Regions from separate parts of the Kitasatospora sp. NPDC101108 genome, predicted to be linked through region 1. Evidence: riboswitches for the same ligand, from Rfam matches in the RefSeq annotation. Region 1 holds a riboswitch; each other region holds the start of a gene.
What was found. A riboswitch is a leader RNA that binds a small molecule or an ion and turns the genes downstream of it on or off. The one in region 1 is predicted to bind cyclic di-AMP.

Region 1 (5,264 bases):
TCGGCCGAGTAGGTGTTGCGGAAGGCCGCGCCGTTGTCGACCCGGAAGACGTAGGTACGGCCGGCGAAGGCGGGCAGGGACGCGGTCATGGTGGGGCGGAACCTCTTCTCGGGAGCGTGGGACGGACCGTACGGACCGGGCACACCGGAGTCGGCGCACTTGTGCACCGCGGAAAATGCCAGGGTTCCAATTTATCCGACCGGGCGGACTCGGGCGGCCCCGCGCCACGGTGCGGTCTGCCACCGTCACGCCGCGCGCGGTGTGCGACCGGCACATGGGCGCGACCGCGGACCGGTCCTACCGTGCACGCCCATGAGACGTACCCCCACCCGACGACGCGTCCCCGCCGCCCTCTCCGCCCTCCTCCTGAGCCTCACCGCCCTCCTCCTCGGCGCCCCCTCCGCCGGAGCGGCCACCATCCCGAAGGCCACCTCCGCCGCAACGGCCACCACCGCCGCAACGGCCACCACCGCCGCAACGGCCGCCGCCCCCCTCGCCCTCGAAGCCACCTTCCCCGCCCCCGGCAACGGCTGGGCCAAGGTCGAGCGCTACCTCGACCCCACCCCCGGCTTCCGCACCGAGCAGTTCCCCGCCGACGGCCGCGGCGACCAGGACGGCCCCCGCCGCACCTACTTCGGCACCGGCGAGCCGTACTCCGGCCGCTTCCTGCTCTACTCGGCCCCCGGCTGGGACGCCGGCGGCACCGGTACCCCCGTCCTGCTGGTGCACGGCGCCAACGACAACGCCGACCGCGCCTGGGTGAACCCGGGGGAGGGCGGCATCTGCGGCGCCGCGAGCTGCCCGTCCACCGGCCTCGCCCAGTACCTGGCCGGGACCGGCCACCGGGTGTTCGCCGTCGGCTTCGCCCACAAGCACGGCGACAACCTGCTCCAGGCCCAGGCCGTCGGTGACGCGATCGCGCTGATCCGCGCCCGGCTCGGCGTCCCCCAGGTCGACGTGGTGGCCTGGAGCAAGGGAGAGGTCGCCGCCCGCGCGTACGTGTCCTCGGTGCGGCCCTCCTGGGGGCGGCCGTACGCGGGCGACGTGCGCCGCCTGGTCACCCTCGGCGGGCCGAACGGCGGGCTCGACTACGTCTACGCGCACGGCTGGGACTTCGACCTGGCCACCTGGCCGGCCTGCGGCGGCACCGCCAACGCGCCGTCCCCGCACCTCTACATGACCTGCTACGGCACGTACACCGCCCAGCCCTGCCTGGGGGTGCTGCCGACCGGCGGCAGCGACTGCTACCCGGGCCAGCGCCAGCTGCTCGCCCGCTGGGACGCCGTCTACGGGGTGGACACCACCGCCCAGGACTGGTGGACCACCTACTACGGCGGCCAGGGCCTCCACGCCTCCGGCCAGGGCATCCAGGCGGCCGTCGACGCGGGCTCGCTGATCGCCCCGCTCCGGCGCGCCGGGATCCCGGCCTCGGTGCCCACCTACCTCCTCGCGGGCGGCTCGGCCGACATCCCGGGCGTGCTCGACGAGAACCGCGGTCCCAGCGACGGCATCGTGTTCACCGCGAGCGCCCTGGACACCACCGGCATCGCGACCGTCGGCGGCACCCGGCTGCTCAGCGGGCTCAACCACCTGGAACTGGCCTGGTCGCCGGAGGCCGAGAGCCAGGTGGCCGCCTGGCTCGGCTGAACCGCCGGGCCTCGACCCGCGAACCCCCGGCCGCGGCGCCGGGATCGATCAACTCGGCGGCCACGCAGCGTCGTTGATCGACACCACTGTGAGCTGCGCGACAACCGGCCGGATGGAGTTGTCCGTTCACGCACAGCCTGCCTAGCCTGCAACGGGTCGTCCGCCCTCGCGGACTCCGCCGCCGGGACGCCGAGTCCTGTCCACCCGTCGGCGGGCAGCCGAGCACGACAGCGGACGGGAGCGGGGGAACCAAGGTCAGCGCCCGGCCCGTACGCACCAGCGTGCGGGCTCCGGCTAGGGGTGAAGCCGCTCCCCGGGCGGCCGGGCAACTGCAGCCCGAATCCGACAGCTCACCTCGCAGGCGTCGCAGAGGACTCCCATGCCCCAGCCTGCCGGGCGCGGTCGCGCGCCCCGTCACGCCCGTCCGTCCCACCGCGGACGCAACGCCGCCCTCGCCGCCACCGGTGCGCTCGCCATCAGCGGCGCCGGCCTGCTCGGGCTGCCGGCCGTCGCCGGTGCCCAGGCCGCCACCGGCCCGACCGTCACCCAGGACCGGCTCGCCCCCGCCACCATGGTCGCGGGCAAGGCCACCACCGCCTCGCTGAGCCTGCACTCCTCGTCCTGCTTCGTCGCCAGGACCGTCGGCGTGGGCGTCCGCGACGCGCACGGCACCAACCTGGACTTCCCGGGCAACGCCGGCAACGTGCAGCTCTGCCCGAGCGGGTTCTCCTTCACCAGCGGCGCGCGCACCCTGCCCGCCGGGACCTACACCCAGTTCGGCTTCTGGCAGGACCTCGGCGGCGGCTGGCACAACCTGCCCTCGCAGCAGCTGGTGGTCTCCCGGGCCGGCACGTCGACGCCCGCCCCGGCCCCGACGGCCACCCCCACCGCCAAGCCGTCGCCGACCACCGCTACCCCCACGACCGCCGCGCCCACCACCGCCGCGCCGACCACCGCCAAGCCGACCCCGACGGCCACGGCCACCACGCCGCCGACCGTCGCGCCCACCACGGCGCCGACCGCGAGCCCGAGCGCCACCTCCAGCCCGAGTGCCACCGCGAGCCCGAGCACCCCGGCGCCGGCCTCCCCGATCGCCGGGAAGTCGCTGACCTGGTCCGACGAGTTCAACGCCCCGATCGACTGGGGCCGGCGCTGGGTCGGCGACAAGAGCACCGCGTACAAGTACGGCAACCACAACCCGGACGACAACAAGCTCGACTGGCTGAACAAGAACAACGTCAGCGTCGCGAACGGCGTCGCCACCTTCACCGCCACCCCCGGTGGCCCCACCCTGGAGAACGGCCAGCAGTCCTGGAACACCGGCTTCCTGACCACCGAGGGTTCCGCCGAGGGCTTCCAGGTCAAGACCGGCGACTACGCCGAGACCCGGGTCAAGCTGCCCTCCGGCACCGGCGCCTGGCCCGCCCTGTGGACCTGGAAGAACGGCAACGGGGAGGTCGACTCCTTCGAGTACCACCCCGACAACCCGGACCTGCTGGAGCTGACCAACCACGTCAACCCCGGCAACGCGGACTACTACACCGACGCCAATGCCGTCGCCAAGGACCAGTGGGTCACCATCGGCACCTACTACGGCGCCAACTCGGTGGACTGGTACGTCAACGGCGTCAAGGTGTTCTCGGACGGCAAGGGCGTGGGCGCCGACTTCTCGGCGTACCTGATCCTCAACCTCTCCGTCGGCGCCGGCAAGTACCACCCGGCGCCGCAGGGAAACACTCCGATCACCTTCGCCGCCGACTACGTGCGCGTCTACCGCTGACCGCGGACGCCGACCGCGGACGCCGACCGCGTGTAGCCCGCAGACCAGCCGCTCTCAGGAACCGGCAGCCGTCTCGACCACTTCGATGGCGAACGGCTGCCGGTTGTTGCTTCCGTCCCGGTCGTCCGGGCTGTGCACCTCGACCGCCCCGCCCTCCAGCACGCCCAGCGGCACGTCGGGGGAGATCCGCACCGGGACGAGCGCGGTCGCGCTGCGCCCCTGCTTCAGCCCGGCCCCGAAGACGCAGCGCACCGTACGCCCGCCCCCCGGCACCGCGCAGTCGGAGGGGAAGTACGGGCCCTGCGGTGTCACGCCCCGCGGCAGGACGACGACCACCGTGAACGGCGAGCCCGTGGTGTCCGGGCCGCGGTTCGCGACGAAGGCACGGACCGTGGTGGTGCCGCCGGGCGGGGCGGCCGCCGGATCCTGCCGGACCACCTCCAGGTCGGAGTCGGACCGCACGGCGGCCGGGCCCACCGACGCGACCCGCGGCTTCGGCCGGGGCACGGGACCCGGGGCCGCAAAGGACGGTCCGGCGGCCAGCAGCGCGACCGCGCAACCCGCCGCCGTCACCGCCGTGGACGGCGCCCCACCGGATCCGACCCGAAGCTCCCTGCGCCTGTCCTGCCCGCGTGCCATCGCCGCTCACCGCTCCCTCGCGCTCCGGCGGCCCGCTCGGGCGCGGGCCGCGTCCGCACCAGGGTGGTGGCACCGGCCCCGCGGACCCGGAGCAACCCGCCCACGCGTCCGTCGAACGGAGGACGGTGGGGGAGGGATCCGACGGCATCTCCACGTCACATGATCCACACGTCACATGGTCCCCACGTCGCATCCCGCTCAGAAGGATTGACGGTCCGTCAGGGAGCGAGGACCTGCCCGAGACGGGAGGCGATCTGGTGCATCACCGGCACCAGCGAGGACGCCCCCGCCTGCTCCTCCAGCGCCCGGATCCGGGCCTCCGGGCCGGACACCGACAGGGCGGTGGGCGTCGGCGCGCCCGGTACCGCGAGCGCGATGCAGCGGACGCCGATCTCCTGCTCCTGGTCGTCGACCACGTACCCGCGCTCGCGCGCCTCGGCGAGCTGGTCCATCAGCTCCTGCGGGTCGGTCACGGTGTACTCGGTGTGCGCGGGCAGCGGGTTGGGGCCCAGGATCGCGCGCGCCTCGTTCTCGGGGAGCTGGGCGAGCAGCGCCTTGCCGACGCCGGTGCAGTGCGGCTGCACCCGCCGTCCGACCTCGGTGAACATCCGCATCGAGCGCCGCGACTGCACCTGCCCGACGTACACCACCTCGCCGCCCTCCAGCACGGCCAGGTTGGCGGTCTCGCCGGTGGCCTCCATGAGCTCGGCCAGGTAGGGGCGGGCCCAGCTGCCGAGCAGGCGTCCGGCCGTCTCGCCGAGGCGGATCAGCCGGGGGCCGAGCGTGTAGCGGCGCGCGGTGTCCTGGCGGACGTAACCCTGCTGGACGAGGGTACGAACCAGTCGGTGGATGGTCGGCATCGGGAGGCCGGAACTGCCGGAGAGCTCGCTGAGGGTGGCCACCCCGCCGGAGTCGGCCAGTGCCTCCAGGAGTTGGAAGGCGCGCTCGACGGACTGAACGCCGCCGCTCGCGCGGTCGGCGCCTGTCGTCGATGCTGTGTCGGGGGTCGCAACCACCGGCGTTCCCTTCGCTGTCGGGGAGGAGTAGAGTCCCGGCGACCTCTTCAACAAACCGTTGAAATTCTGTATCGCGGAAACTAGTCTCCACCTTACAGAATCGAACTCGCCGACAGGCGGGTAACGATCGAGGAAGTTCCCGAGGAAGTTCCCACCGGAGCTCCCTTGCCAGGCTCAACCGT
Region 2 (5,264 bases), on a different contig from region 1:
GATCCCGTGGTCCGGCAGCGAGGCACCGTACGGCTTCGGGCCGGTCGCGGGCGGGCCGTCCTGGCTGCCGCAGCCGGCCGAGTGGGCCGAGCTGAGCGTCGAGGCGCAGACCGGCGACCCGTCCTCCACCCTGGAGCTCTACCGCAGCGCGCTGGCCGTCCGACGGGCGCAGCCCGACCTGGGAGCCGGCACCGAGGTCGAGTGGCTGGACGGCCCCGAGGGCACCCTCTCCTTCCGGCGCGGCTCCTTCGTCTGCACGGTGAACACCACCGGCGAGCCGGTGCGGATCGCCGCCCCGGGCCGACTGCTGCTCGCCTCGACCGAAGTCGTGGTGGACGGCGGCGAGACGGTGCTCGCTCCGGACGCCACCGGCTGGTGGGCGGTCTGACGTGGTTGCAATAGGCTCTGGGACCGTGACTACGGCGCGACTCTCAGACATCGCGGCACAGGCGGGGGTCAGCGAAGCCACCGTCTCCCGCGTGCTCAACGGCAAGGCGAACGTCTCCGCCGCCACCAGGCAGACCGTCCTGGCGGCGCTGGACGTGCTCGGCTACGAGCGGCCGACCCGGCTGCGCCAGCGCAGTGCCGGGCTGATCGGGCTGATCACGCCGGAGTTGAGCAACCCGATCTTCCCCGCGCTGGCGCAGGTGATCGAGCAGGTGCTCAGCCGGCACGGCTTCACGCCGGTGCTGTGCACCCAGACCCCGGGCGGGTCCACCGAGGACGAACTGGTCGAGATGCTGGTCGACCGGGGCGTGGCGGGCATCGTCTTCGTCTCCGGGCTGCACGCCGACTCCACGGCGGACCACGACCGTTACGCCCGGCTGGCCGGGCGCGGGGTGCCGTTCGTGCTGATCAACGGTTTCAGCGAGAAGATCGACGCGCCGTTCATCTCGCCGGACGACCGGTCCGCGATGTGGATGGCCGTCCAGCACCTGGCCGAACTCGGGCACGAGCGGATCGGTCTGGCGGTCGGGCAGCGGCGGTACGTGCCGGTGCTGCGCAAGATCGAGGGCTTCACGGCGGCGATGCGCGAGGTGCTCGGGCTCGGGCAGGAGGAGGCGGAAGGCCTCGTCCACCACACGCTGTTCAGCGTGGAGGGCGGGCACGCGGCGGCCGGAGCGCTGCTCGACAAGGGCTGCACGGCGATCGTCTGCGGGAGCGACATGATGGCGCTCGGGGCGATCCGGGCGGTGCGGCAGCGCGGGCTGTCGGTGCCGCACGACGTCTCGGTGGTCGGCTTCGACGACTCACCGCTGATCGCCTTCACCGAACCGCCGTTGACCACGATCCGCCAGCCGGTCGAGGCGATGGCGACGGCGGCGGTGGACGCGCTGCTGGAGGAGGTCGGCGGGAACGCCGCCCAGCGCGGGGAGTTCATGTTCCAGCCGGAGCTGGTGATGCGGGGCTCCACGGGGGCCTGCGCGCGCTGAGCCGGCCGGTCGGCGGGAACGGGCCAACTGACGGGCCCCGGAGGGCGGTTGCTCTCCGGGGCCGGTCGGCGTTCGCCGGCCGGTCAGCCCTCCTGGACGTTCCGGCGGTCGGTGGAGACCCGCCGGCCGTCGGCCGCGTCGCCGGTCCGGGTCTCGGTGCGGCGGCCGCGGGCCAGGTAGTCGCGCAGTACCAGCTCGACGGCGTCCTGGGGGTTCTTGGTGCCGGAGAGCAGCATCGCGTCGATCGCGAGGTTAGCGTCGATCGTGACGGTGACCTGGGCCATGGTGACTCCTCCTCGGGTGCGGAGCAGCAGCATGCCCGCTGCGGGGGAGTTCGACCATGCGGAACCGGGAGCTGCGGAACCGGGAGCTGGGGGACCGGGGACTGCGGCCGGGCCGCGGGGCCGGCCGTCCGGGTACGCCGAAGCCCCGGGAGGAGTGAGCGGGCTCTTTCCCGGGGCGGTCGGGCGAGGCTGACGGGTGGGGCAGACGGCTGTCGGATGACAGATGACAGATGATGAAATCTGTTATCCGTTATCTGTTACCGTCAGCTGTCGTCTGCCGGCTGTTTCCTGTCAGCTGTTCGGCGTTCGCGGTGCTCAGACCCGGCCGGCGAAGTCCGGGGCCCAGTTGGCGATGGTCTGGAGCCGGACGCCCGAGCTCGGGTTGGCGGCCTCGACGTACTGGCCGCCGCCGACGTAGATGGCGACGTGGTAGACGCCGGAGTCCTGGCCGTTGTTCGACCAGAAGAGCAGGTCGCCCGGCTGGAGGCTGTCCAGCGACACGTGGGTGCTGGCGGCGGCCTGGTCGGCGGCGACGCGCGGGATGTTGATGCCCGCGGCGCGCAGCGCGGCCTGGGTCAGCCCGGAGCAGTCCCAACCACCGTTGCCGGTGCCGCCGTAGACGTACGCCTGGCCGACCTTCGACTCGGCGAAGGCGACCGCGGCGGCCATGCTGCCGGTGGCGGCCGGGGCCGAGGCCTGGGTCTGCGCCGGGGCGGCCGGCTTCGCGGCGGGCTTCGCGGCGGGCTTCGCGGTCGGGGCCGTGGTCTGGGCGACCGGCTTGGCGTCCACGGAACCGCCGTTCGAGGCCTGGCCGGACTTCTGCGAGCGGTCGAACCAGTTGAAGTCCGAGCCGGACTTGGTGGCGGTGGAGGACTGGTCGGCCTGGGCCGCGGTGCCGTCACCGAAGGTCAGCTGCTGGCCCGGGTAGATGGTGTCCGGGCCATCGGTGAGGGTGCCGCGGTTGAGCTCGTACAGGTGCTGCCAGCCGCCCTGGACGTTGTGCTTGGTGGCGATGGAGGACAGCCAGTCGCCCTCGACGACGGTGTAGGCGCCGGCCTGGGCCTGCGCCGGGTGCTGCTTCGCCCAGTTGCCGGTGGCGGGCTTGGCGGAGGCGGAGGCGGAGGCCGAGGCGGAGTCACCGGAGGCCTGGGCCTGGGCCTGGTCCTGGGCGGGCGCGGACGGCTTGGCGGACGCCGCGGCCGGGGCCGGGGTCTGGGCCGGCTTGGCGGCGGGCTTGGCGGCGGGCTTGGCTGCCGTCGAGGTGTCGACGGCGGCCGGGGCGCCGCCCTGGGTCAGACCGGCCTGGACCGAGCAGACCGGCCAGGCGCCGGGGCCCTGCGAGGCCAGGACCTTCTCGGCGACGGCGATCTGCTGGTCCTTGGTGGCGAGGTTGGCCTGCGGGGCGAACGCGGTGCCGCCGAAGGCGGCCCAGGTGCTGGAGGTGAACTGCAGGCCGCCGTAGAAGCCGTTGCCGGTGTTGATGCTCCAGTTGCCGCCGCTCTCGCACTGGGCGACCTTGTCCCAGGTGGCGACGGAGGCGGCGTTGGCGGTGCCGGTGGTGAGGCAGGGGACGGTGAGGCCGACGCCCGCGACGCCGAGGGCGGCGATCACGCGGCGGGTGCGGCTGGACAGGCGGGTGCCGTTGGAAGGCAGCATGAAGACGCGGTCCTCTCCCACGCCTGCGAGGTGAGCTGTCGGATTCGGGCTGGAGTTGCCCGGCCGCGCTGTGGCACGGCTTCACCCCTAGCCCAGGACCGTTTCCGGGAAGCGGTCCGGGGCGACTTACCTGTGGTTCCCCCGCTCCTGCCGTGATGCGATTTCGCGCTGCCAGGACATCCGACGGCAGGACTCGGCGTCGCGGATGACCTGGGTCCGTGTGGTCACGAACGGGGAGCACGTTAAGCAGACTTAAGTTCAAACTGCAAATACCTGTGATGCGCATCACGGTTTACGAAAAAAGGCCGAACGGCTTGAATTCCATGATCGGAAATGATCGTTTTCCGGCAATTCCGCGATGAATTCTCAAAACTGGCTCCGCCTCAGAAGTGATGTGACGGAGCGTTGAGGCGCGGAGGGGGCGCGTTCGCCGGACCGGGGGAGCGCCCCGGATCCGAGCGCCCGATGATGGGTCGACTATTCATCGACAAAAGGCATCAGAACGGACATTGCATGGCAATGACCGCTTAACTCCCCTGCGGGGCAATCCGAACAAACGGAAAGGGCCCGGAACGCGGTCGTTCCGGGCCCTTCGGTGGTGCGGGTGCGGCGACGGGTGGCCGCGGGTGTCCGTCAGCCCTCCACGGGCCCCTGAGCGGCCGCGTGGGCGCGCCGGGAGCCCTCCCCGGCCCCGGCGGTGGCGGCGGCCTCCGCCTCGGCCTCGGCCAGCTCCTCCGCCGACGGCGTCGGCAGCGCGGCCAGGTAGGTGGAGGCGATCAGCTGGCCGACGGTCGGGTACGCGCCCAGCGGCGCCGCCGACGGGCAGCCGGTCTCCTCGGCGGCCGCGGCGAGCAGTTCGGAGTCCGCCTCCGGGCCGATGACGAGCGGGGCCAGCGCCGGGCGCTCGGAGCCGGTCTCCTTGAGGTGCTTGACGGCCCCGGCGACCGAGCCGGGCACGTCGAGCGCCGCGGCGACGACCGGGACGGCCAGTCGGGCGGCCAGCAGCACGCCGGTGATGCCGGCCGCGGCGGCCGCGTCCTCGCCGCCCACGGTGGTCAGTACGACGCCGTCGGCGGCGGTCGCGATGGCGAACAGCCGGGCCCGGTCGGCCCGGGCCAGTCCGGCCTCGGACAGCCGCACGTGGACGGCCTCGGCGAGCAGCGGGTGCGGGCCGAGGGCGTCGGTGACGGTCGCGCCGTACTCGGCGGCGAGGGCGTGAAGTCCGGTCAGGAAGCCGTGCGGGCCAGGCACCAGCGGCACCACGACGGGCGTCGGCAGTCCGGCCTCGGCGGCCGCCGCCAGCAGCTCCGCGACGGTGCGGTCCTCGGAACCGCCGTCCCCGGCGCCGTCGGCCGGAAGGTAGCCGACCGCGGCCTGGACGCCGACGTGCTCGCTGCGGACGATCGACAGCAGCTCCTCGACGACCGAACGGGACTCGGGCCCCGCGGTCGCGGGCACGGCGAGCACCAGGGCCGGCGAGCCGGTGCGGATCTCGGGGCGCTCGGGGCGGCGGTGGCGCCCCCGCGCACGGGAGCCTGGAGTGCGGACGGGCAGTGGCGCGCCCGGGATGGCTGCGGTGCTCATGCCGGAGATCGTAGGACATCGGCCCGTCAGGCCTGCAGTCGGCTGCCGTACGGGTTTCGGGTGGTCGTGGTGCGGAGGTCGTGTCGCCGCCCCGACGGTCCGGGCGGTTTGCCTACAATCCGGACATTCCTCGCCCAATGTCCGCCAGGGCCCGCATTGTTGCCCTGACGTGTCCGGAGGGGCGGCGCGTTGCATCCGGAGCGCGTGAGATGTCTCACAGGCCGGAGGTGGCCTGACGGAGGGTCACGGCGGTGCGACTCCCGGCATTCGAAGATCAACATTTAGCGGGGGGATGCTCACGGCCGGT
Region 3 (5,264 bases), on a different contig from region 1:
GGGATGCGGTCGCCCGGCGCGGCCTGACCGGAGACCCGGGCCGAAAGCGAGGGGAGCACACGCTCGTTGACGGTGCTGTAGTTCCCCTGCCCCCCGATGACGGTTCCCTTGACCAGGCCCGCCTGGGCCACGGCGCCGATACCCAGCGCGGCCGCACCGGCCAGCACGGCGCCGGTTGCTGCCACGGCCCATCGGCGTGATTTCCTGCGGTGTCTGCTCATGCGTCAGATCTCACTCCCCGTTAGGTGAAACCGAATGCGGGGGAGTCTGGCAGAGCCGCGTCAGAACCGGAACAAAGGAGTCCGGGGCGCCTTGCGGCCACGCACAGGGACGGCGAGGAGTCATGGGCCAACGGATGCTGCACGAAGGCGACTTGGCGGGCGCCGAGCCAATTGGTCCAGTCCACTGTTATTTTATCGTTATTGTTCCTGAGAAGTCCTTCAGGCTGTGAAATTTCACAGCGTGAGTGCAATGTTACTCACGATGAGGGTTTCAGAAGCGGGGATTCGGAAGTCCGAAGAAGCGCTTATGCGAAGCGAGCGGCGGGACGACCCGACCCGAATAACCCCCCACGAACGGGCCGCCGCCGGGCCCGTCCGTGGTCCTGCCGCACGGGCCCGGCCGGCCACGCGGGCGAGCGGGACGCGCCGGCCGGGCCCTGAGCGACCGCTACCGGGTGGTCGCCGTCGACCAGCGCGGCAACGCCGCCCCGTCAGACCGCCGCGTTACCCGTCAGGGGCGCGGAGGGAGCCGCAGAAGGCCCCGCTGCGGCAGATGACACGACCCTGCGGCCACCAGGATCAGTACCAGTGGTGGTTCTGCCAGAACACCCACGCCTGGTTCGGGCTGCCGTAGCGGCCGTTCATGTACTTCAGCGCCCAGCGCAGCTGGGTGCTGGGGTTGGTTCGCCAGTCGGACCCCTCCGACGCCATCTTGCTGGCGGGCAGCGCCTGCGGCAGGCCGTAGGAGCCGGAGCTGGGGTTGGTGGCGTTGACCCTCCAGCCGCTCTCGTGAGCGATGATCTGGTCGAACGAGGCCAGCTGGTTGGCCGGCACGATCTGCGCGGCCAGCTTCTGCAGGGCGGCGGGGCTGTTGGCGGTGGCGGCCTCCGCCGAGCCGGCGGAGACGGCGGGGACGGCGAGGGTGACGCCGGCCATGACGGCGGCGGCGACGACGCCCTTGAACCGGCGGGTGATCGGGCTGGACAGGCCGAATCGGCTGTTCGCAGACATGCGGTGTTTCCTCTCCCACGCCTACGAGGTGAGCTGTCGGGTTCGGGCTGGAGTTGCCCGGCCGCGCCGAGCGCGGCCTCACCCCTAGCGCTGCCCGGACCGGTCCGGGCAGCGCGACTTACCTGTGGTTCCCCCGCTCCTGCCGCTGATGCTGGTGTTGCGCGTGCCCGCTCGGTCCGGCGACAGGATTCGGCGTTCCGGAGAGTGGGGTTCGTGTGGGGACGAACGAGAGGAAACGTAAACAAACCATCACACGTACGGCAAGGCGGTGTGATGCGTCTCACGCCCAGGCCGAACTCGCAGGCCCGCCCGGCCGGCCGATGGCGGCGGCTCGCGCTCGAACCTGATGCTCCGACACTTCCCCGGGGTCGTACGGAGCGAGGCCGTGCCGGGCCCGGGTGAAGGAATGCCCGGAGATGGAGCAGACCCCTGCCCCCGACCGGAACGGAGTGATCCGTGTCTCTGATCCGAGGGCGTCGGCGTGGCAGCTGGTCCGCTACCGCCGGACATCTGTTGAGGTGGGCTCGATCTCCATAACATCTCGCCATGGAGCTCGAATTCCGGCACCTCCGGATCATCTGCAGCATCGCGGACTGCGGCAGTCTGACGCGGGCCGCCGCGTCCTTGCGGCTGACCCAGCCCGGCCTCAGTGCGCAGTTGGCGCGGATCGAGCGGGCGCTCGGAGCGGAGCTGTTCAGCCGCGCGCAGTCGGGCGTCATTCCGACCGCGTTCGGGGAGGAGGTCCTCAGCCGGGCACGGGCGGTGCTGCCGACCGTCGACGAACTGCTGGAGGTCTCCGCCCTCGCCGCGAGGACGGGCTGGTCGCAGCACCGTTTCCGGCTCGGCTCGGTCAACGCTCCGCTGCTCGGCGGGTTGATCACCGCGATCAGGTCGCACCATCCGGAGGCCGAGATCAGTTCGCGGGGCCAGGGATGCCCCGTCCCGCTCGTCGAGGCCGTCGCGGGCGGCCGGCTCGAAGCGGCCGTGGTGGGCGACAGCCCCGGGTACGAGCTCGCGCTCCCCGCAGGAGTCGCCGGCGAGCCGATAGCCACCGAACCGCTCTTCGTGGCCCTGCCCGCGGCTCATCCGCTCGCGTCGCTGGAGGAGGTCGCGCTGGAGGATCTCGGAGGCGAGGACTGGGCCGCTCCTCGGCCGGACAACGACCGGATCCGTGAGTACTGGTCCAGGACCCTGCTCGTCCTGGGCCATCGCCTTCGTGTCGTCCACGAGGTGGAAGGTCGGCTCGTCCTGGACCTCGTCCGCAGCGGCCACGCGGTGAGCTTCTGCCAGGCCACCTTCGAGGAGGTGCCGGGCATCGCCGTACGGCCGATCGTCGGCGATCCGCTCTGGTACCGGCATGTGCTCGCCTGGCACGAGGAGGGACCGCTCGCGTCGCTGCGTCCTTCGCTCGTGCGGACCGTCACCGAGGCGTACTGGACGGCAGCCGCTCGCAGCACGGTCTACCGGAGCTGGCTTGAGCGCCAGGGGGCCACGGCGCCGGCCACGGGTACGGCTGCCTGTCGAAGGGTGATCTCCGCTCCCTCCGGATGACGTGCCCGGCCCCCGGCACGATCCGTGCGGTGTGGCACCGTGGCGGTGCGGTCGAGGCGATGTCGTGTCGGCCGCACCGCTCGCGAGCCGTTCCGGTGCTACGCGGTCACCACCGGTCGGTCCGGACGATGTCGGTGGACGCGTCGGAGGCGATGACGTGGATCCGGATGCGGGCCGTGTCGTCCTGGAACCACTGGCCGGGCTGCCAGGTCTGCATGTCCGGCGCGGTGCAGTTCCCGGTGGGTGCGGCGGCGTCGGGGTTGGTGACCACCCGGATCGGCCCGTTGCCGGTGGTGGTGGAGGTGTCGACCTTGTAGATGAGGACGCCGGTGGCGCAGGCGTTGCCGTCCGCGCCGACGGATCGGCGGGACTCGGCGACGTAGGCCGTCGTGTCGCCGGTCCTCACCACGGCGATCTTGGTGCCGCCGGGGCGTTCGACGGCCTTCAGGCGGACGGTCCGGCCGCCGGCGGCGGGAAGGCAGGCGACCTGGTGGTCGTCGATCCAGCCGAACTTCCAGCGCTCCCAGCCGGTGTGCTGCGGGGCCGGGCCGGCGATGTTCCCCATCAGGTCCCAGCCGCCGACGTAGCGGTGCACGTCGGTGCCGGCGAAGGCGTACAGGTCGGGCAGGCCGAAGGTGTGGGAGGTCTCGTGGTCGGCGACCTTGTAGCCCCAGTGGTACATGTCCTGGCCGAAGGTGATCGCCCACTTGATCCGCGTGCCGTTGACGGTGATGCCGGCGGTGGTCGGGTCGTAGAGGTAGGTGGGCGAGAAGCTGATCGCGGAGGCGGACCTGGTGGGGACGATGTAGAGCATGTCGTACTTCGAGAAGTCCGTGTACGGGGCGGCGGCCTGGACGGCCTGCTTCACGTAGAGCTCCTGCTGCTCGAAGGTGATGCCGCGCTGGAAGCCGTACGAGGCCGATGTCTGCGGCATGGTGATCCACCGCTTCAGCGGATCGATGTCGAGCCCGACCCGGCCGTAGGAGTCCTGCTTCATCCACTCCTGCGCGGGGGCGAGTACGCGGTAGTAGTCGTCCGGGGATCCGGTGGCCGGGGCGTCGGGGAAGTCGACGAAGAGCATCAGCACGTGCTTGGTGCCGAGCGGCCGCTGGAACTGCGTGTAGTCGGTGTCGTGGCCCTCGTCCGTCCAGCCGGTCCTCCCGGGCAGGGCGCAGCCGGAGGCCGGCGCGGTGGTGGGCTGGGCGGTGTCCGCCAGGGCCGGGGTGCCGGCGACCAGCGGGAGCGCCGCGGCCAGTGCGGCGGCGAGGGGGGTGAGTCTCATCTCTTCGTTCCTTTCCCTACGGCAGGGGGTGGGGTGGTGGGGGTATCAGGCGCGGTCGGCGGCGAGGTCCATCAGGCGGGCGAGGACGCGGTCGCCGGAGGCGGTGACCCCGTCGTGCTGCCACTCGTTGGTGACCCAGGCGCGCAGGGATCCGACCGCGCGGGCGGTGCGCAGGGAGAGGCCGGCATCGACGTACATGTCGTCGTGGTAGACGGCCGCGGCGATCGGGATCCGGTTGGCGGCGAGCCGGGCCGGGTCGTACAGGGCGGGCCAGTCGGTGCGCTCGGCGAGCAGGTGGACGGCCTCGGCGAACGGGCGCAGCCCGGCGATCTCCTCGAACATCCACGGGTAGAACATCTCGCCGGTGAACAGCAGCGGGTCGGCGTCCTCGGCGAACTCGGGGCGGTCGGCCGTGGCCCGGGCGGCGGCCCAGCCGGTGGCTGCGCCCGGGCGGCCGTAGATCGACTCCTGGAGGACGGCGAAGAGCGGGTTGTCCGTGAAGCCGGTCAGGTTCGCCACCTGGTGCAGGAAGGTGGCCGAGGGCGCGCCGTCCGGTTCGAGGGCCTCGTCGAGGAGCCAGTGCAGGCGTTCGAAGCCGTCGCCCATGCCGAGCAGCAGACCCAGCGTGCGCAGTCGCCGGACTGTCAGCCGGTCGCCGTCGGGCAGTTGGGCGGGGCGCCGGGCGAGCCGGTCGGCGATCCGGCGGACGAGCGACCGGTCCTGCGGGTAGCGCTCGTAGTAGGCGTTCACCTTGTCGCGCACGCGAGGACAGGTGGCGGCGTAGACGTCATCGGCGGCGGCGTCGAGGCCGGGCAGGCCGCCGGTGACGTAGCAGGCGCGCAGGCCTTCGGGGGCGAAGGAGAGGTAGCTGAGGGTGACGAATCCGCCGTAGCTCTGCCCGAGGGTCTCCCAGGGTTCGCCCTCGCCGCACAGCCGGCGGCGCATCAGTTCGGCGTCGGCGACGATCGAATCGGTGCGGAAGTGGGCGAGATGGTGGGCCAGTTCACGGGCGGAGCCGAACCGTTCCGCCGCGCGGGCGGTGACCGGGGTGGAGCGGCCGGTGCCACGCTGGTCCAGCAGCAGCACCCGGTGAGTCCTGAGCGCGTGGCCCAGCCAGCCGGCCGTGGCGTTCAGCGGGCGGGGGGACTTGCCACCCGGCCCGCCCTGGAGGTAGAGCAGCCAGGGCAGCCGTTCGCCGG
Region 4 (5,264 bases), on a different contig from region 1:
GCGTCGGAGACGGCGGGGTGGTTCTCAGTGGTCATGGGGGGCGGGGTCTCCAACGGGGAACGGTGGGAGCGGACGGGGGGTCGCGGGGGCCAGCGCGGCGGTGTCGGCGGCGTCCACCGAGTCCCAGATGCTGGCGTACCAGGGCTTGGCGGTGTCCGGCCGGCCGGCCGCGGCGGCGGACGGGCCGCCCGGGGTGGCGGCGGCGGACGGCTGGGCGGCCGCGCCGGACGGGTCCGCCGCGATGTACGGGGTCTCGCCCGGCACCGCGTAGTGCAGCCGGGCGCGGGCCTGCGCCTTGACGTACTCCGGATCCTGCCAGCGGGCCTTGTCCCGGCGCAGCTGCTCGACCTGCTGGCGCGCGTGGTCGGCCTTCGCCCGCTGGGCGGAGATCTCGGCGCGCTGGGAGATGAACTGCCGCGTCGGGTAGGCCAGGATCGCCACCAGCGAGCAGAGCACCAGGACGAGTACGGTCGCCCGGCTCGTGAACCGAGGCCGGGCCGCCAAGCCCGGGATCCTCCAGCCAGCCATCTCCCGTATCCCCTCCTGGTCGCGACGGTGCCCCGCCGTCCACCCTACGGGGTGTGCGGCGGGGCACCGGTCAGGCGTGCGCTGGTGCGGCGGCTCAGCCCTCGTACTTGAACCGCGGGAAGGCGCCGCGGCCGGCGTACTCGGCGGCGTCGTCGAGGATCTCCTCGATGCGCAGCAGCTGGTTGTACTTGGCGACGCGCTCGGAGCGGGCCGGGGCACCGGTCTTGATCTGGCCGCAGTTGGTGGCGACGGCCAGGTCGGCGATGGTGACGTCCTCGGTCTCGCCGGAGCGGTGCGACATCATGCAGCGGTAGCCGTTGCGCTGGGCCAGCTCGACGGCGTCCAGGGTCTCGGTCAGCGAGCCGATCTGGTTCACCTTCACCAGCAGCGCGTTGGCGGTGCCGGTCTCGATGCCCTTGGCCAGGCGGGCCGGGTTGGTGACGAACAGGTCGTCGCCGACCAGCTGGACCTTGTCGCCCAGCTTGACGGTCATGGCCTTCCAGCCGTCCCAGTCCGACTCGTCCAGCGGGTCCTCGATGGAGACCAGCGGGTAGGCGGCGACCAGCTCGGCGTAGTACTCGATGAGCTCGGCGGACGACAGGGCCTTGCCCTCGAACTGGTAGGCGCCGTCCTTGAAGAACTCGGAGGCGGCGACGTCCAGGGCCAGCGCGACGTCACGGCCCGGCACGTAGCCGGCCTTCTGGATGGCCTCGGTGATGAGGTCCAGGGCCTCGCGGTTGCTGTCCAGGTTCGGCGCGAAGCCGCCCTCGTCGCCGAGGCCGGTGGACAGGCCGCGCTCCTTCAGCACGCCCTTGAGGGTGTGGTAGACCTCGACGCCCCAGCGGACGGCCTCGGAGAAGGACTCCGCGCCGATCGGGGCGATCATGAACTCCTGGATGTCGACGTTGGAGTCCGCGTGCGAGCCGCCGTTGAGGATGTTCATCATCGGGACGGGCAGGACGTGCGCGTTCGGGCCGCCCAGGTAGCGGAACAGCGGCAGGTCGCTGGCCTCGGAGGCGGCGTGCGCGACGGCCAGCGAGACGCCCAGGATGGCGTTGGCGCCGAGCGAGGACTTGTCCGGGGTGGCGTCCAGGTCGAGCATGGCCTGGTCGATCAGGCGCTGCTCGGTGGCGTCGTAGCCGACCAGCTCCGGGCCGATCTGCTCGATGACGGCCAGGACGGCCTTCTCCACGCCCTTGCCGAAGTAGCGGTTCTTGTCGCCGTCGCGCAGCTCCAGCGCCTCGAAGGCGCCGGTCGAGGCACCCGACGGAACAGCGGCACGACCCGTGCTGCCGTCGTCGAGGCCGACCTCGACCTCGACCGTGGGGTTGCCGCGGGAGTCGAGGATCTCACGGGCTACGACGACATCGATGGACGGCACGAAGCATCTCCTTGCGGAAGCAGGGTCCGGCTCGACGGTGGCGCTGTCGGCCGGAGGATTGCGGAGTCGTTACGACCAGAGCCTAACCGCCCGGGCTCCCGGGACCACGTCGACCTCGGCTCCGTCTCAGCGTGTGGCCCCACTACCCACCGGTAGTTCACCTGCTTGTCCCAGCTTGTCCCACCTGAGCGGACGAAGGCGGACGAAGGAGGGCGCGGGCGGACGAAAGGGGGCCGACCGGTCGGTCGGCCCCCTCCGCCGGGTCTCAGCCGAGGTGCAGGACCTGGCCGGGCACGATCAGGTTCGGGTCCCCGCCGACGGTGCCGCGGTTGCCGTCGTACAGCGCCTGCCAGCCGCCGGACACGCCCTGGGCGGCGGCGATGCCCGACAGGGTGTCACCGGAACGGACGGTGTAGTCGTGGCCGGTCTGCGGGGCCGGGGCCGGCTGGGCGGCGCGCGGAGCCGCGTGCTTCGGGGTGTACTGCTGGACCGGCTGGGTCTCCGGCTGCTCGGCCTTCTTCGGCGCGGCGTGCTTCGGCACGTACTGCTGGACCGGCTTCGGGGCGGCCTTGGGGGCCTGCCGCTTCGGCGTCTGCTGCTTGGGGGCGGACTGCGCCTTGGTGTCCGAGGAGGTGTCCACGGCCGCGGGGGCACCGCCCTTGCTCAGCCCGGCCTTCATGGAGCAGACCGGCCAGGCGCCCGGGCCCTGCGAGGCGAGCACCTTCTCGGCGACCGAGATCTGCTGGGCCCGGCTGGCCTGGTTGGCCTGCGGCGCGTAGGCGGTGCCGCCGTACGCCTTCCACGTGCTGGAGGTGAACTGCAGGCCGCCGTAGAAGCCGTTGCCGGTGTTGATGCTCCAGTCGCCACCGCTCTCGCACTGGGCGACGGAGTCCCAGGAGGAGGCCGGGGCGGCGGAGGCACCGGTGGCGGTGAGGAGCGGCAGCGCGAGTCCGACGCCGGCCACACCGGCGACGGCGATGGCCTTCTCGGCCTGGGTGCGACGGCGATGACGGCCAGATCCAACGAGCAGCATGAAGAAGTCCCTCTCCGCACGCCTGCGAGGTGAGCTGTCGGGTTCGGACCGGGAGGTGGCCCGGCCGCCGGCGGCGGAAACGATTCCGCTCGGGCGGCTTCACCCCAAGCCGTGGAGGGACGGCAACAAACCTGGTTCCCCCGCCCCTGCCCAGGGTCTGGTCGGTTTCCCGTGGCGCGGCGGGCAGGATTCGGCGTTCCGCGCACGGGGTCCGCAGCTGCGAACTCCAGGGAGACTAGACAGATCCTCAGACCGATCACAAGCTCATATCGTCGATATCACACCAGAATTACGGCCCGTGTCCGATCGCCTACCAACGGCAGCGCTTTGTCCGGTTTGATGGTCGTTCATGCCGCTGCGAGCGCCCGGAATGCGACGTCACGTCAGTGTGCCGGGCCCTCGGAAAGGGCGTGCGGCGAGCGGAGCTCGGGAGTGAATTCGACCGGAAGTTCACGCAGTCCACGCATGATCAGGCCACCGCGCCAGCGCAGGTTCTCCGGGCTCTCGGCCAGCCGCAGATCGGGCAGCCGGGAAAGCAGGGTGGCCAGCGCGGACCGCCCCTCCAGCCGGGCCAGCGGGGCTCCGATGCAGTAGTGGATGCCGTGCCCGAAGCCCAGGTGGGGGTTGTCGCTCCGGGCCAGGTCGAGGGTGTTCTCGTCGGAGAACCGGGCCGGGTCGCGGTCCGCCGCCGCCAGCACCACCAGCACCGGGTCGCCGACCGGGATCTCCACCCCGCCGATGGTCAGCGGCGCGGTCGCGAACCGCCAGGTCGCCAGCTCCACCGGCCCGTCGTAGCGCAGGAGTTCCTCGATCCCGGTCTCCAGCAGCGCCGTCTCACCACGCACCACCGACTCCTGCAGCAGCGCCCGCTGGTCCGGGTTGCGCAGCAACGCGTACGTCCCGTTGCCGATCAGGTTGACCGTGGTCTCGAACCCGGCGAAGAGCAGGATGAAGGCCATCGCGGCGGCCTCGTTCTCGGGCAGGTGCTCACCGTGGTCGCTCGCCCGGATCAGACCGGAGATCAGGTCGTCGCCGAGGTCGGCCCGCTTGCGGTGGATCAGTTCCAGCAGGTACGCCCGCATCCGTTTCACCGCCCGCCCCACGCCGCCACGTCGGCCGCCGCCCTGTCCCGGCTTGGTGTGTCGCACCATCATCCCGGCCCAGTCGCGGAAGTCGTCCTGGTCCTCGGCCGGCACGCCCAGCATGTCGCAGATCGCGTAGATGGGGAGCGGGAAGGCGAACTCGTGGATCAGGTCCGCCGAGCCGCGCTGCGCGAAGCCGTCGATCAGCCGGTCGGTCAGCTGCTGCACCCTCGGCTCGAACTCGGCCACCCGGCGCGGGGTGAACGCCTTCGACACCAGGCGGCGCAGCCGGGTGTGGTCCGGCGGGTCGATGTTCAGCAGGTGGGTCATCAGGTCCGCCTGCCGCTCCCCCGGGATGCCCACCCGGCCGGTGCGGTGCGCCTGCTCGCTGTGGTGCGCCGGGTTCTTCGACAGCCGGCTGTCCGCGAGCGCCTGCCGGGCGTCCGCGTACCTGGTCACCAGCCAGGCCTCCACCCCGCTCGGCAGCTCGGTGCGGTGCACCGGGGCGTGCTCGCGCAGCCAGGCGTAGGCGGGGTACGGGTCGGCGGCGAACTCCCAGGTGAAGAGCTGCGGGGCGGGCTGGGCGGCGGGCTGGGCGCCGTCGGGCTGAGCTGGCATGGGTCGACCGTAACCGCTGGACCGGACGCGCCCGGACGACCACCGGGGCCACCGCCGCGTCACCGGTGCGCGAACCGCCCGTGAGCGGCGTGCGAGCGGCGTGCGAGCGGCGTGCGACCAGCGCGCCGACTCTCCGTGAACGGGGCGTAGCCGGGTCGTGGACAGCCCTTGGAGAGCTCTTGGCCGGGCGGCAGGCGTGACCCTGGTCACCTGCGGGGTAATCCCTGTTGCGGAGGGTCAGGACGTGCCTACGATCCTCCGCAGTACGCGTGGGCGCCGGTGCGGTGTCGCCCACAGGGAGGAGCAGGCCATGCGGGTCAGCGGAGCAGTCGTCGTCATCGCGGTACTCGACGGCGGTTCGGGAGCCGACCTCGCCCGCCGGTTCGCCGCGGCCGGCGCCGCCGGGATGCTGATCGCCGACCAGCACGTCGGGATCGCCGAGGACCTCGCCGCCGAACTCGACCGGCCGGGCTGCCCGGTGGTGGGCGTCTGCGGCGACATCCGCCGGCCCAGCGACGTCGCCGCCCTGGTCGACACCGCCGAGAAGCACCTCGGTCCGATCGACCTCTTCTGCGTCGCCGGCCCGAAGGGCGAGCGGGTCGTCTCGCTCGCCGACCTGCCC

Region 2: it holds a riboswitch for cyclic di-AMP, as region 1 does, so the genes downstream of both, ACZ6Z8_RS28160 (transglycosylase family protein) here and ACZ6Z8_RS15590 (glycoside hydrolase family 16 protein) in region 1, are expected to answer to the same signal.
Region 3: it holds a riboswitch for cyclic di-AMP, as region 1 does, so the genes downstream of both, ACZ6Z8_RS20950 (aggregation-promoting factor C-terminal-like domain-containing protein) here and ACZ6Z8_RS15590 (glycoside hydrolase family 16 protein) in region 1, are expected to answer to the same signal.
Region 4: it holds a riboswitch for cyclic di-AMP, as region 1 does, so the genes downstream of both, ACZ6Z8_RS09985 (transglycosylase family protein) here and ACZ6Z8_RS15590 (glycoside hydrolase family 16 protein) in region 1, are expected to answer to the same signal.

The regions. Positions count from the first base shown of each region.
Region 1 covers NZ_JBVJLM010000006.1:53,304-58,567, reverse strand. The annotation lists gene ACZ6Z8_RS15600 (MoaF-related domain-containing protein) at 1-89, opposite strand, end outside; gene ACZ6Z8_RS15595 (esterase/lipase family protein) at 313-1,647, shown strand; cyclic di-AMP (ydaO/yuaA leader) riboswitch at 1,912-2,019, shown strand; gene ACZ6Z8_RS15590 (glycoside hydrolase family 16 protein) at 2,027-3,427, shown strand; gene ACZ6Z8_RS15585 (hypothetical protein) at 3,482-3,889, opposite strand; gene ACZ6Z8_RS15580 (IclR family transcriptional regulator) at 4,285-5,082, opposite strand.
Region 2 covers NZ_JBVJLM010000015.1:135,896-141,159, forward strand. The annotation lists gene ACZ6Z8_RS28145 (glycoside hydrolase family 13 protein) at 1-388, shown strand, start outside; gene ACZ6Z8_RS28150 (LacI family DNA-binding transcriptional regulator) at 414-1,433, shown strand; gene ACZ6Z8_RS28155 (hypothetical protein) at 1,517-1,717, opposite strand; gene ACZ6Z8_RS28160 (transglycosylase family protein) at 2,033-3,373, opposite strand; cyclic di-AMP (ydaO/yuaA leader) riboswitch at 3,381-3,551, opposite strand; gene ACZ6Z8_RS28165 (sirohydrochlorin chelatase family protein) at 4,007-4,957, opposite strand.
Region 3 covers NZ_JBVJLM010000009.1:115,582-120,845, reverse strand. The annotation lists gene ACZ6Z8_RS20955 (papain-like cysteine protease family protein) at 1-185, opposite strand, end outside; gene ACZ6Z8_RS20950 (aggregation-promoting factor C-terminal-like domain-containing protein) at 801-1,232, opposite strand; cyclic di-AMP (ydaO/yuaA leader) riboswitch at 1,236-1,399, opposite strand; gene ACZ6Z8_RS20945 (LysR family transcriptional regulator) at 1,779-2,783, shown strand; gene ACZ6Z8_RS20940 (M6 family metalloprotease domain-containing protein) at 2,890-4,065, opposite strand; gene ACZ6Z8_RS20935 (alpha/beta fold hydrolase) at 4,111-5,264, opposite strand, start outside.
Region 4 covers NZ_JBVJLM010000003.1:373,378-378,641, forward strand. The annotation lists gene ACZ6Z8_RS09970 (DUF501 domain-containing protein) at 1-53, opposite strand, end outside; gene ACZ6Z8_RS09975 (FtsB family cell division protein) at 25-504, opposite strand; gene eno (phosphopyruvate hydratase) at 623-1,909, opposite strand; gene ACZ6Z8_RS09985 (transglycosylase family protein) at 2,175-2,942, opposite strand; cyclic di-AMP (ydaO/yuaA leader) riboswitch at 2,948-3,115, opposite strand; gene ACZ6Z8_RS09990 (cytochrome P450 family protein) at 3,326-4,642, opposite strand; gene ACZ6Z8_RS09995 (SDR family NAD(P)-dependent oxidoreductase) at 4,953-5,264, shown strand, end outside.